Regions from separate parts of the Rossellomorea sp. NPDC071047 genome, predicted to be linked through region 1. Evidence: riboswitches for the same ligand, from Rfam matches in the RefSeq annotation. Region 1 holds a riboswitch; the other holds the start of a gene.
The links. A riboswitch is a leader RNA that binds a small molecule or an ion and turns the genes downstream of it on or off. The one in region 1 is predicted to bind cyclic di-AMP.

Region 1 (5,885 bases):
TTAAGACAATCAATCTCTACTTACCTTAAAAGAGAGTATTTGCTAAAAAGCTTGTTTTAATTGTTTTCGATTAAGGATTCATGCTCAGAAAGTTGATTCTCGCTGCAGGATGATTGACTCCTGCGGGAAGTGCTGGACAGTACGAAAAACATAGGGGCTTTGCCCAGGGGCAACAAGCATAAGACGAGTCTGCCGGAAAGGCGCTGTTTGCCTTTTTGGCAGACTTGGCTTATGACCTCGAGCCCCTAAGCCCCGTAGCTGGACAGGTGAGACCCCGGAGGCGCAGCCGAGGAGGCTCACCGCCAGACCCGCGGAAAGCGAGCATCCTGTAGCGGAAATCAACTACTACTTTCTTCTTTAAGACATCCACTAACTAATGCAAAATCGATCGTTAAAAAAGCAACCGGCTCCCCCACTTACCCGAGATGGGCAAAATGAAGAGAGCCGGTTGGTTGAGTATTAGCCTGTTAAAATATCTTCTTTTGGATAGCGGATCTTTTCTTTGTCCGGTCTGGATAGGGAGAAGGCAAGTGTGAGGGGACCAAGTTTCCCGACAAACATCACGATGATGATGATCCATTTACCTATCGCTGTCAAAGATCCTGTAATCCCCATGGACAACCCTACCGTCCCAAAAGCTGATACCACTTCGAAGAGAATAGACAGGAAAGAAGCATTCTTTTCCGTCATATCAAGGAAAAACAGAGCCGTAAAAACAAGGAGCACACTAATCATCGACACTGCCAAAGCTTTAAAAATATAGTTTTGATCGATCGTACGACGGAAAACACGAATCTCTCTTTTCTCCTTTAAGAAAGCAAACACACTCAATGAAATCACGACAAAGGTGGTCAGCTTGATTCCTCCACCTGTTGAAGCACTTCCGGCCCCGATGAACATCAGAAGAATAGTGAACAGCAACGTGGAGCGTTCCATGCTGCCATAATCAAGCGAGTTAAAACCAGCCGTGCGGGGAGTGACCGCTTGAAAATAAGAAGCGAATAATTTATCAAGGAGTGGTAACTGAGCCAGTGTGTTCGGGTTATTATATTCCAGGATGAAAATCATCATAAAAGCGAATACATTGATGACAAACGTCCCAACTATCATGATTTTCGTATGGAGGGACAGTTTGCGAATCGTTTTCGATTTCCAAAGGTCCACTAAAACAGTGAATCCGATCCCTCCTAAAATAAACAGAAACGAAATGGTGATGTTGACGATGGGATTTCCCACGTAACCCATTAAACTATCGGACCACAGAGAGAACCCTGCATTATTAAACGCGGAAATCGAATGAAATATACTGACGTATAGCCCTCTTCTCCAACCGAATTCAGGAACCCATTCAGACGCCAGTAATAGAACGGCAAATCCTTCAACAAGGAAGGAAAAGATAAATAAATATTTTACAAGCTTGATGACTCCTCCTACAGACGTCTGATTTAATGCCTGTTGAAGAAGAAGTCGCTCTTTGAACCCGATTTTCTTACCAAGCATCATAAAGATCAAGACGGCAAAAGACATGATGCCCAGTCCCCCGATTTGGATCAGACTCATAATGACCACTTCTCCAAAGAGGGTGAAGGCACCTCCTGTATCAACGACCGCAAGCCCTGTAACCGTCATGGCGGAAGTCGTCGTGAACAAGGCATCAAGCCATGTAATCGATTCTGTGGTGGCAAACGGCAACTTAAGCAAACCCATTCCTACTATGATAAAGAATAGAAATGTCACAACGAGAAGTTGAGGGGGGCTTAACCGGATCACCTTATGTTTCATAGGTTATACACCTTCTTTTTCAAATCGATTGATATCCCTGTTATGTCCAATGACGATCAATAGATCTTCAATTTTTATGACTTCATCGGCAGAAGGAGATACAATGACTTCCTCCCCGCGGTGAATGGCAATGATATTACAACCGAATTTCGCCCGGACATCCAGATCATTTAAGGTTTTATTTGCGACCTTTTTAGACGCACACACTTCTACTATACTGTGCTCTTTGGATAGTTCGATATAATCAATGATCTTTTCTGACGTAATGTGATGGGCAATTCTTCGCGCCATGTCACGTTCAGGGTGAATGACTTTATCGGCACCGATCCGGTCCAATACCTTCTGATGATAAGAGTTCGAAGCTTTGACCCATACTTCTTTAACCCCTAATTCTTTTAAAAGTAAGGTGGTAAGAATACTTGCTTCTATATTATCCCCAAAGGACACGATCACGTGATCAAAGTTTCTGAGCCCAAGTGATTTCAATACAGATTCATCCATCGCATTCGCTTGTACGGCATGCGTGGCAATGTCTACATAATGCTGGACGACATCATGATGAATATCAATGGCTAACACTTCAACATCCAGATCAGCCAATTCCTGAACCAGATTCCCTCCAAATCTCCCTAATCCAATAACTGCAAACTGCTTTTTCATGATGAAATCCTCCAAAACCTTTTTAATAGCTTAACCATCTAATACTTCTTCATTACAACAAAAGCCCATGCGGCTCGAACAGAGGTGACAAATATAAGACTCTCTTTGCCTTTATGGCAGGCTTGACTCAAGACCTCTGGCCTCCGGAGCCAAACTTCTAAACAACACAAAAAGACCAGCAGGAACTAAGCCTGTGGTCATCCATAATCGATCACAAGTATCATCCTCTCCCATTACGCTTACGAGGTTAGCTGACGGATTCGGGTTATGGAAGTAGCCCTACCTTTCAAAAGAAAGGATTCACCCCTTTAAATACTCGGGTCCCCCGCTTCAAAAATGAATTAAGCGATAAAGAATATTCATTTGATGATAGATATATTACTCCTCTCCTAATTCGTTGTAAATAGGTTTTATGTAAAAATTTTTTAAATGAAAAACAGGCAAAATTATCTCAATCCATCCAGCATTTACTGTTCGTTAAAAAGGTTTCTCTTTTCTATATCCGGGGAATAGCATACATAAGTATTACGAAAATAGAACCAGAAGGGAAGAAGTGTATATGGCCGGAGTTTCATCCATTACAACATCAAACAGTTCATCTGTTTCATCTAATGATATAAAACCTTGGATTAGAGGGTTTGCACGAATTGGATTTATTTCAAGAGGGATTGTTTATATATTGATTGGCACATTGGCCGTTATGGCCGCACTCGGAATAGGAGGAAGCACTTCAGACTCTAGCGGTGCCTTTGCAGCAGTGGCGAGCAAACCCTTTGGGGAAGTCCTCCTCTGGATATTAGGTCTTGGCCTGATCGGCATTGTTCTATGGCACCTCATTCAAGTAGTAAAAGATCCTGAACACGTGAAAAATGACGGTAAATCGATGTTTAGAAGACTCGCTAATCTGATCACCGGGATTGCTTACGGTTCTTTGACTTATAATGCTTTCGCCATTGCGATGCATGCCAAAAGCTCCGGTTCGGGATCTAAACAAACTTTATCTGCTAAGTTATTGTCTCAGCCCTTTGGTCAATGGGTTGTAGGAATTGTCGGACTTATCATTATAGGATATGCACTCTATGAAATTCATAATGCTTATACTGAAAAATACACGAATAAATTTAAACGGCATGAAATGTCCGAGAAAGAATGGGAATTGGGAAGGAAAACCGGAAAACTCGGGTTATATTCCCGGGGCATGGTCTTTTTACTGATCGGTTATTTCTTTATTCAAACGGCGATCACAGCCGATCCTGATAAAACACAAGGATTGGATGGAGCACTTTCCAAGATAGCTCAACAACCTTATGGACAATGGCTGCTGGGAATTGTAGCGGCAGGGTTGGTCCTTTATGGGGTATTTCAAATATTAACAGGCAAAAACCGTCATATGAGCATTTATTAAGAATGAAAAGGAGCAGCCAAAGGGCAGCTCCTTTTTTCTTCTGGCACCACTGTTAAAATGTAACCGGATCCATTTCTTCTGTCAAAGTCTTCATATTATATCCTTGATCCGTCAACTTTTTAAGTAAAGAATCTAAATAAGCGAGTGTCGTATGCTTTTCATGCATAAGAATAATTTTTGATTGATTTTCATAGGGAAAAGAAGCTAACTGATCCACGACACTATGAACATACTCCCCCCTATGAAATTTCCAATCTTCACTATCCACATTCCAATCCCATAATCTAAATCCCTCCCGCTTTATTGCTGTCAAATATTCCGGTTTCATATTGGGTACAGACCCATAAGGAACGCGAATCAGATCGCTGCGAATACCCGTAATGGACTCTAACGTAGATTGAGCCGTCAGCATCTCGCCTACAACCGATTCACTAGATTGATAGATTTCGGATACATCATGGGTGACGCCATGCAGCCCGACACTATGCCCTTCTTCCACCATCTGTCGAACGGCCTCACTATGTTTTTTCATATTCGGTTCCAGCATAAAGAAGGTCGCTTTTGCCCCATATTGATTAAGCACTTGCAGAATCTCTTCCGTATATTCATTCGGACCATCATCGAATGTGATGTAAATCGTCTTTTCATCCTCGGAGTTCCCTTGTTCATTTACATTTGTCGAATGGTCTTCTATTTCCTCTTCCTCGTAGTAATTTTCATCTTTCACACTCTCCGCTTCATTGGAATTAGCTTTTTGCTCCTCTTCTTGAGTATTGCTATCATGTTCCTTATCCCCTACTACAGGTTCTCCCGATTTACCTTCCTGTTTCTCAGAAGGGTCTTCCTGGACTACTTTCTGTTGAGTGGTTGTTTCCTTTGAAATCTTCGCTTCCCCAATGTCCAAAAGCCATGAAGTTGAAAGAATGAGTAACAGTACGATCACTCCCGCCACTCCTCCCAACTCAATGGGCTTGATCCATTTTCTTTTTTTCCGTTGTCTCCCCATGCCGATCACCTTTCTGTTTTCTTGTTACGTTTAATGATAGGGTCATTGGCGATGAAAAGGGTTACTTCCCGGTTACAAAGCAAGGGCGACTTTTGTAACTTTTTTGTTACTTTTGTCGATTGAGTTTACACTATACTAGTGAAAGCTATAGGCAGGATGTGATGATCAATTGAAGAAGATTTTGTTCCTTATGGGTTGTCTTTTGATGTGTACGGGTTGCTCTTTATTCCAGTCCAACACTTCATTACTGAAGCCGCCTGAACTTCCGGTTAAACAGCAGGAAGTGAAACAAGCGATTGGAAAATATGTTCCGGCACAGGCGGAATGGGTTTCACCGATTGAAGACAGACAAGCAAACAAAATGATTGAAGCAGATTTGGATCACGATCAAACAAATGAATTAATCGTATTTTATAGACTACCTGATCAAACTTCTCAAATGGAAGCCATTGTCCTAAAGGAAGAAAAAGGGGAATGGAAAGAAACAATGAAATTGAAGGACCTTGGAAGGGAGCTTCATAAAGTGGAATTCCTGGACTTAAACCAGGATGGATACAAAGAAATACTGGTTGGGTTTTCTTTCTCAGAAGACGCCTCAGACAAAGCACTGATCGTGTACGACCTGACTAAAGGTAAGCCGCAGAAGCTGTTTGAATCCCAATATAGTGCGTTTTTTTCAGGGAACTTCACGAGGGATGATCAAGGGGAAATCCTCCTGGCGTCACTGGTACCAAACCAGTCTCATTCTGTTCGTCTTTATCAATTCAGCAATCATAAAATGAATGTGTTAGATGAGTTGAAATTAGATCCATATGTATACCCTTACTACCATTCCTTAGCCGGGTCCATCTCCCCTTCTTTAAAAGGAGCGATACTGGATGCAGGTGTAGGTGCTCATTCATCTACGTCATTCATTATTGGTGTAGAGGACGAGAAGTTGGTGAATGTTTTACCGGAAAACATGGAGGAGGAAGAGCTTTTCAGGGCATATGCCGTGAATAGTGAAGATTCGAACGGAGATGGAATCCTTGA
Region 2 (5,885 bases), on a different contig from region 1:
CCCCATCTGCCGGAGCTTTTCAAATCGGTCTTTCATTCCCGGTTTCACCGTATCTTTCAGGTAGATCAATCCAAAGATTTGTCCTTCCACCGCTACGGCCAATGGGGTACCACCTTCTTTCGCGATTTCTTTCGCTTCTTCGTCAAGATTTGAGGGGATTCTACCTCCTTGAGCTTTCACCCACGTCTTGACGGAATCGACAGCTCCTTTACGCACCTGGCGTCCATCTTTCAAATCTACCCCGCTCATTCTCGTTTCAGCCTTAAATTCAATGAATTGTCCTCCTGATGCTGCTGAAGCATCAAGCTTGGTTCCCTTCTCTTTCAGCAATTCAATGATGGAACGTCCTTCAGGTGTTTCATCTTGTAACGAACTGATCCCCGTCCAGTAGAAGAGCTCTTCTTTCGAAGCATCTCCCACCGGTATGAAATCACTGGCCATCCGGTTACCGAATGTAATGGTACCGGTCTTATCCAAAATGATCGTGTTGATATCCCCTGCTGCTTCCACTGCCTTTCCGGACATAGCAAGTACATTGTACTGAGTCACACGGTCCATACCCGCAATCCCGATTGCTGATAATAATCCCCCGATGGTCGTCGGGATCAAACAGACCAGGAGTGAAATCAATACAGGGATTTCAAGTGAAAATCCCAGATAGTTCGTAAAGAAAGGAAGAGTGACGACCACAATCATGAATATCAACGTCAAGCTTGTTAATACCGTATTCAAGGCGATTTCGTTCGGGGTCTTCTGACGCTCTGCCCCTTCCACCAATGAAATCATGCGGTCTAAGAATGATTCACCCGGGTTGCTGGTGATTCGGACTTTAATTTGATCACTGACGACTCTCGTTCCTCCTGTGACAGAATTGAAATCGCCCCCGGCTTCCTTGATGACAGGAGCGGATTCACCGGTGATCGCTGATTCGTCCACAGAGGCAAGGCCTTCAATCACTTCACCATCCCCTGGAATCATCTCACCTTGTGAAACGACAACAACGTCGCCTTTCTTGAGAGAGGTAGAAGCCACCCTTTCCGTTTTGCCATTTCCTCTAAGAAGATTGGCGGACATCTCCTGTTTTGACTTTTTCAATGAATCGGCCTGTGCTTTTCCGCGGCCTTCTGCCAATGCTTCGGCGAAATTGGCAAAGAGCACTGTAAATAAAAGAATCAGGCTGACTGTCACATTGAACCAGGGTGCCACATCACTGGAACCGAATGCATCAGGTGCTACACAAAGGATTAATGTAATGATGAATCCAATCTCCACTACAAACATAATCGGATTTTTAATCATGATTCTTGGATCAAGCTTAACGAAAGAATCTTTCAAGGCCTGCATGACCATTCCTTTATTCTTCATGTTATTTCCATCCTTCTGTTCAATTGGATTGGGCCGCTCGGGGGAAAGACGGTTTCGTTCTTTCCCTCTAAACTCGGCGACCTTATTTGTCTCTTTCAATAATGGATTTGCCACTTCTTCCACTCCCATCTACAATGTCAGATATTCTGCTACCGGCCCCAATACGAGTGTCGGGAAGAACGTTAACGCTCCGACTACAAAGAACGTTCCAATCAGGATCACACCGAATAAGGACGTATCCGTTCGGAAAGTTCCGATCGTCTCGGGAACCATTCTTTTGGATGCGAGGGATCCTGCAACAGCGAGCATTGTCACCAGTCCGAAGAATCTTCCAATATACATGACGATTCCTGTAGAGATATTCCAGAATGGTGTGGCATCCCCAAGTCCTTCAAATCCAGATCCATTATTGGCAGCGGATGACGTATATTCATAAACGACTTGGGAAATCCCATGAAAACCACTGTTCGAAATGGCTTCCACCCCAAGAGGAGAATAAAGCGCAAGGGCAGATGCCCCCAGTATCAACAGGGGATGCATAAGCATCGTAATGGCAATCAGCTTCATTTCCCTGCCTTCGATTTTTTTACCCAGGAATTCCGGAGTGCGTCCAACCATCAACCCTGAAAGGAACACGGCGATCATGGCATACATGAGCACATTGATGAAGCCGGCGCCGACTCCACCGAATACGGTGTTCAACAGCATATTCGTAAGGGCCAGCATCCCTCCGATCGGGGTTAACGTATCGTGCATTGTATTGACGGCACCTGTTTCCGTCGCCGTCGTGACCATGGCATAAAGAATCGATTGACCGGTACCGAACCGCACTTCCTTCCCTTCCATACTCCCTTGATCGGTCTGGATCCCCATGGCATTCAGTGCCGGGTTTCCTTGAGATTCATAGAATAGGGCCGTTGAAAGGAACACAACGAAAACCATAACCATCGATACAAACAGGACACGTCCCTGCTTTGGATTCCCGACCATCTTTCCATACGTAAAAGGCAGGGCGGATGGAAGCAGGAACATTAACAGGATCTGAATGAAATTACTGATGGCATTCGGATTCTCAAAGGGATGTGCGGAATTGACACCAAAGAATCCTCCCCCGTTATTCCCAAGTTCTTTAATGGACAGGAACGTTCCGACAGGGCCACGGGCGATCTCCTGCGTACCGCCTTCAACCGTATTCACTGTAACCGATGGTTCAAGCGTCTGCGGAACCCCGAGCGCTATGAAGATAAAGCCCGCAATAAAAGCGATCGGCAAAAGGACTCGGGTGATGGACCTGAATAAATCGACAAAGAAGTTTCCTATTTCAGCTCCTGAGAGTCCCCTGACAAAGGCGATGGCTACTGCCATGGCCGTTCCCGGTGCTGCAAACATCATGAACAGAATTCCGATCATCTGTCCGAGATAAGAAAGACCGGATTCCCCGCTGTAATGCTGTAAATTCGTATTGGTCATAAAGCTGATTGCTGTATTAAAGGCAAGAGTGGGATCCATTCCCGGGTTGCCACTCGGATTCAGGGGCAGGACCCCTTGCAGCCTGAATACAAGATACACAAGGAAAATCATGAAACCATTCGTTAAGACAAGGGCCAATGCGTATTGCTTCCACGTCTGGTTCACTTTTTTTATCCCACTGACTTTGAAGAGTAGATGTTCAAATGGTCCAAATAGTTTATCTAAAGGCGTTTGATTATAATCGAACGCCTTTGCCAAATAGACCCCGGCCGGCTTTGCAATCAGAATCATGGCCGCTAATGTAATGATGATCGATAGAATGGTCGTAATCACCTGTGATACCTCCAACTAATTAGAATTTTTCTGGATGAAACAATACATAAAATAAATAAAGTGTAATCATGGCCGTAATCCCAAGTAACAGCATCATGAGTCCTTACCTCCCTGATCGACAACAGTGGAAGACCAGTTGGCAAGTCCCGACATAAGCGCCGGAAGAATGATGAATAGAGCGATCATTATAATATCCAACATGTGTAAAACCTCCTGACATTATTTGAAGAAACAAGAAACATTCCTGCTCTTTGTATACACCACATATCTTGCGCCGATCGACTGATACAGGCGGACTGGATATCCTGGAGTCGTCGTAACGACAATGATGGGTGCGGATGTACTGTTTTGAATAATCTTCATCATCGGTAATGTATCGAAAAAGCGATTCTCAAACACGATGACTTTATCGAAGTGATGTCGATGATCAATAAATTCTTCATTTATCCCCAAACCCATGACATTCTGGAACCCTCTCCCCTTTAGAATGTCAACAACTTGTGGAATGGGGGAAACAAAACAGCAATCATGGGAAAGATCTAAGCAGCCCTCTATTTCCTGCAGCATTTCACATGTCGGAATACAAACAAGCGTCTTGCCTTTATGCCGTTCCTGCGTACACACATTCATCCTCCTTTCTTCTGCGATCATCACATCTCTAAGATTCCTTACTACAGAGATCATTGGGGCACACCTTAGAAAAAGACATGGACGGTCATCCAAAAGATCCCCTTACAGGAAGAAAGATCCACCTTCAGAAAACAAAAATAGACCAATGCTCACTTTTCCCTCAGTTGACAGGCAAGAGTAAAGATGGATCAGCATCCTGAAAGAATGCGATCCCCTGACATCTCTTGTTCATCTGAAGAAAAAGTACACATTGGTCTACTTAACACCTAGCCGGCTGTTATAGCCTTCTATGCATTCTGTCTTCCATGTTCACTTCTTCAAAATAGGCATAATAAAAAGACCTACTTATTAGTCAAGCTGCCCCTTTTGCCATTATGAAAACAACAAAAAAAGCCCCCTGAAAAAGGTGGTCTTTATGACCTCCTTCGCTTTAGCCGACGAAGTTAGCTGACGGGTAGGATGGCGAAAGAGTTTTAATCTCATCCCTTCTACATACGTAGAATTAACCCCACTTGATTGGGTCCTCCGTTCTCGTTTCCGAGACTAGGCCGAAATATTGAGTTGTGCTTTACAAGGAATATATTACTCCCGGCTTATTGAATTTGTAAATTATTAAAAATCTCTAAATCTAGTCAAATAGGTTTATTTTTCTAACGAAAATAATCAAATGCTCTAAATATCTAACTGATTCGAATTATTTCGGCTGTTTTATTCAACGCAAAATTAATGATTGACAACTTTTAACACGTCTGAGTAAGATAATCCTTGAAATTGATCTGATAGTGGCAAGGGGGAGAAAACGTGAAAATCTCTAAACGACGATTAGAGGCTGAATTAAGCGAAGCCTTCATAAAAATGCAAAGAGAACTGATCGGCCGCGGTCCACAGGAAACCCGGACATACATCTTAGAGGACATGGTTATTGCAAGGTTCAAGGGCGTGTTAACGGTTGAAGAAAAACACCTTGTCGAACACGATAAAGGTAGAGTCCTCGTGAAACAAATGCGTCAGGTGTTGAGGGAAATGTACAGCCAAAACATCGAAGAGATAGTAGAACAGCATACAAAATGCAAAGTCCTTTCGAGCCATAGCGACATCAGTACGAAAATGGGAGAGCGTATGGAGGTATTCGTACTCGATAAGAATCTTGAAAAGCAGTTAGAAAATTAAACAACTCAATGTATATTTATTAGTAAATTCGAAAGTCTCCTATCCTTTTATTAATCTAAGAAGCCCTGAATCTATCGAGTCGCATACTCAAAGATTCAGGGCATTTAAGATTGTTATCCTGACACCTGTGGGGAGTTCCCGTCCCTTGCGATCCTTGCAGGCTACCTTCACATATTCCTCCGTCAAACCATTACATTCCAGGACTTCTTCCATTGACTCCAAGACAGAGTGGAGACGGTTCCGTCTTAACCTTTCCCTTACGACCGTCCCCGGGTTACATTTAAAGAGCCTATTTAACCATAGTTGTTCGGAACAGACTCTTTATATTCTCAAATAAGTAACCCAGAACCCACTACCTACACTTACTCTTTATTTGTAGTAAGGTTTTCTAACTTGTTAATGGTTTGATCAATTTCATTTTTAGATTCTGTCACAATTCTTTGTAAGTCTTCTGAAATTTGATTAACCTTTATTAGTTCATTTGTAATATTTTCAATGTTAGCATTAACCTCTTTAATGGCATTATCAGCACTCACAGAGAGCTTCCTAACTTCCTGGGCTACTACATTGAATCCCCTTCCGTGTTCGCCCGCTCTGGCTGCTTCAATCGCCGCATTTAAAGAAAGCAAGTTGGTTTGAGAAGATATATTTTTTATCGATTTTGACGTTTCATCAATTAATTTAATTTGTTCCCTTAAAGACTCTAATGCTTCTACTTTTTCATTGGAATTGGCCATGACTGAGTTTACTAGATTATTCGGCATGCTCTTTAATTTGGAAATGATCTCTATCGTTGTATTTTCCCTTTTTGTAATATCTGTGGCAATCTTCAGGACTCCTTGTACAGACCCATTTCCATCTAAAATAGGAATATATGTTGCTTCCAGCCAAAGTTTGTTCCCCTGTTTATCAACTCT

Region 2: another riboswitch for cyclic di-AMP. It lies ahead of ACQKFO_RS19425 (hypothetical protein); the one in region 1 lies ahead of ACQKFO_RS13525 (potassium channel family protein).

The regions. Positions count from the first base shown of each region.
Region 1 covers NZ_JBNNJT010000003.1:319,306-325,190, forward strand. Annotated here, with positions in the region: gene ACQKFO_RS13520 (TrkH family potassium uptake protein) at 460-1,782, opposite strand; gene ACQKFO_RS13525 (potassium channel family protein) at 1,786-2,442, opposite strand; cyclic di-AMP (ydaO/yuaA leader) riboswitch at 2,663-2,800, opposite strand; gene ACQKFO_RS13530 (DUF1206 domain-containing protein) at 3,002-3,847, shown strand; gene ACQKFO_RS13535 (polysaccharide deacetylase family protein) at 3,900-4,853, opposite strand; gene ACQKFO_RS13540 (hypothetical protein) at 5,023-5,885, shown strand, end outside.
Region 2 covers NZ_JBNNJT010000006.1:189,962-195,846, forward strand. Annotated here, with positions in the region: gene kdpB (potassium-transporting ATPase subunit KdpB) at 1-1,365, opposite strand, end outside; gene kdpA (potassium-transporting ATPase subunit KdpA) at 1,495-3,156, opposite strand; gene ACQKFO_RS19415 (potassium-transporting ATPase subunit F) at 3,188-3,265, opposite strand; gene ACQKFO_RS19420 (signal peptide protein) at 3,262-3,369, opposite strand; gene ACQKFO_RS19425 (hypothetical protein) at 3,388-3,852, opposite strand; cyclic di-AMP (ydaO/yuaA leader) riboswitch at 4,216-4,358, opposite strand; gene ACQKFO_RS19430 (DUF2294 domain-containing protein) at 4,600-4,968, shown strand; gene ACQKFO_RS19435 (methyl-accepting chemotaxis protein) at 5,331-5,885, opposite strand, start outside.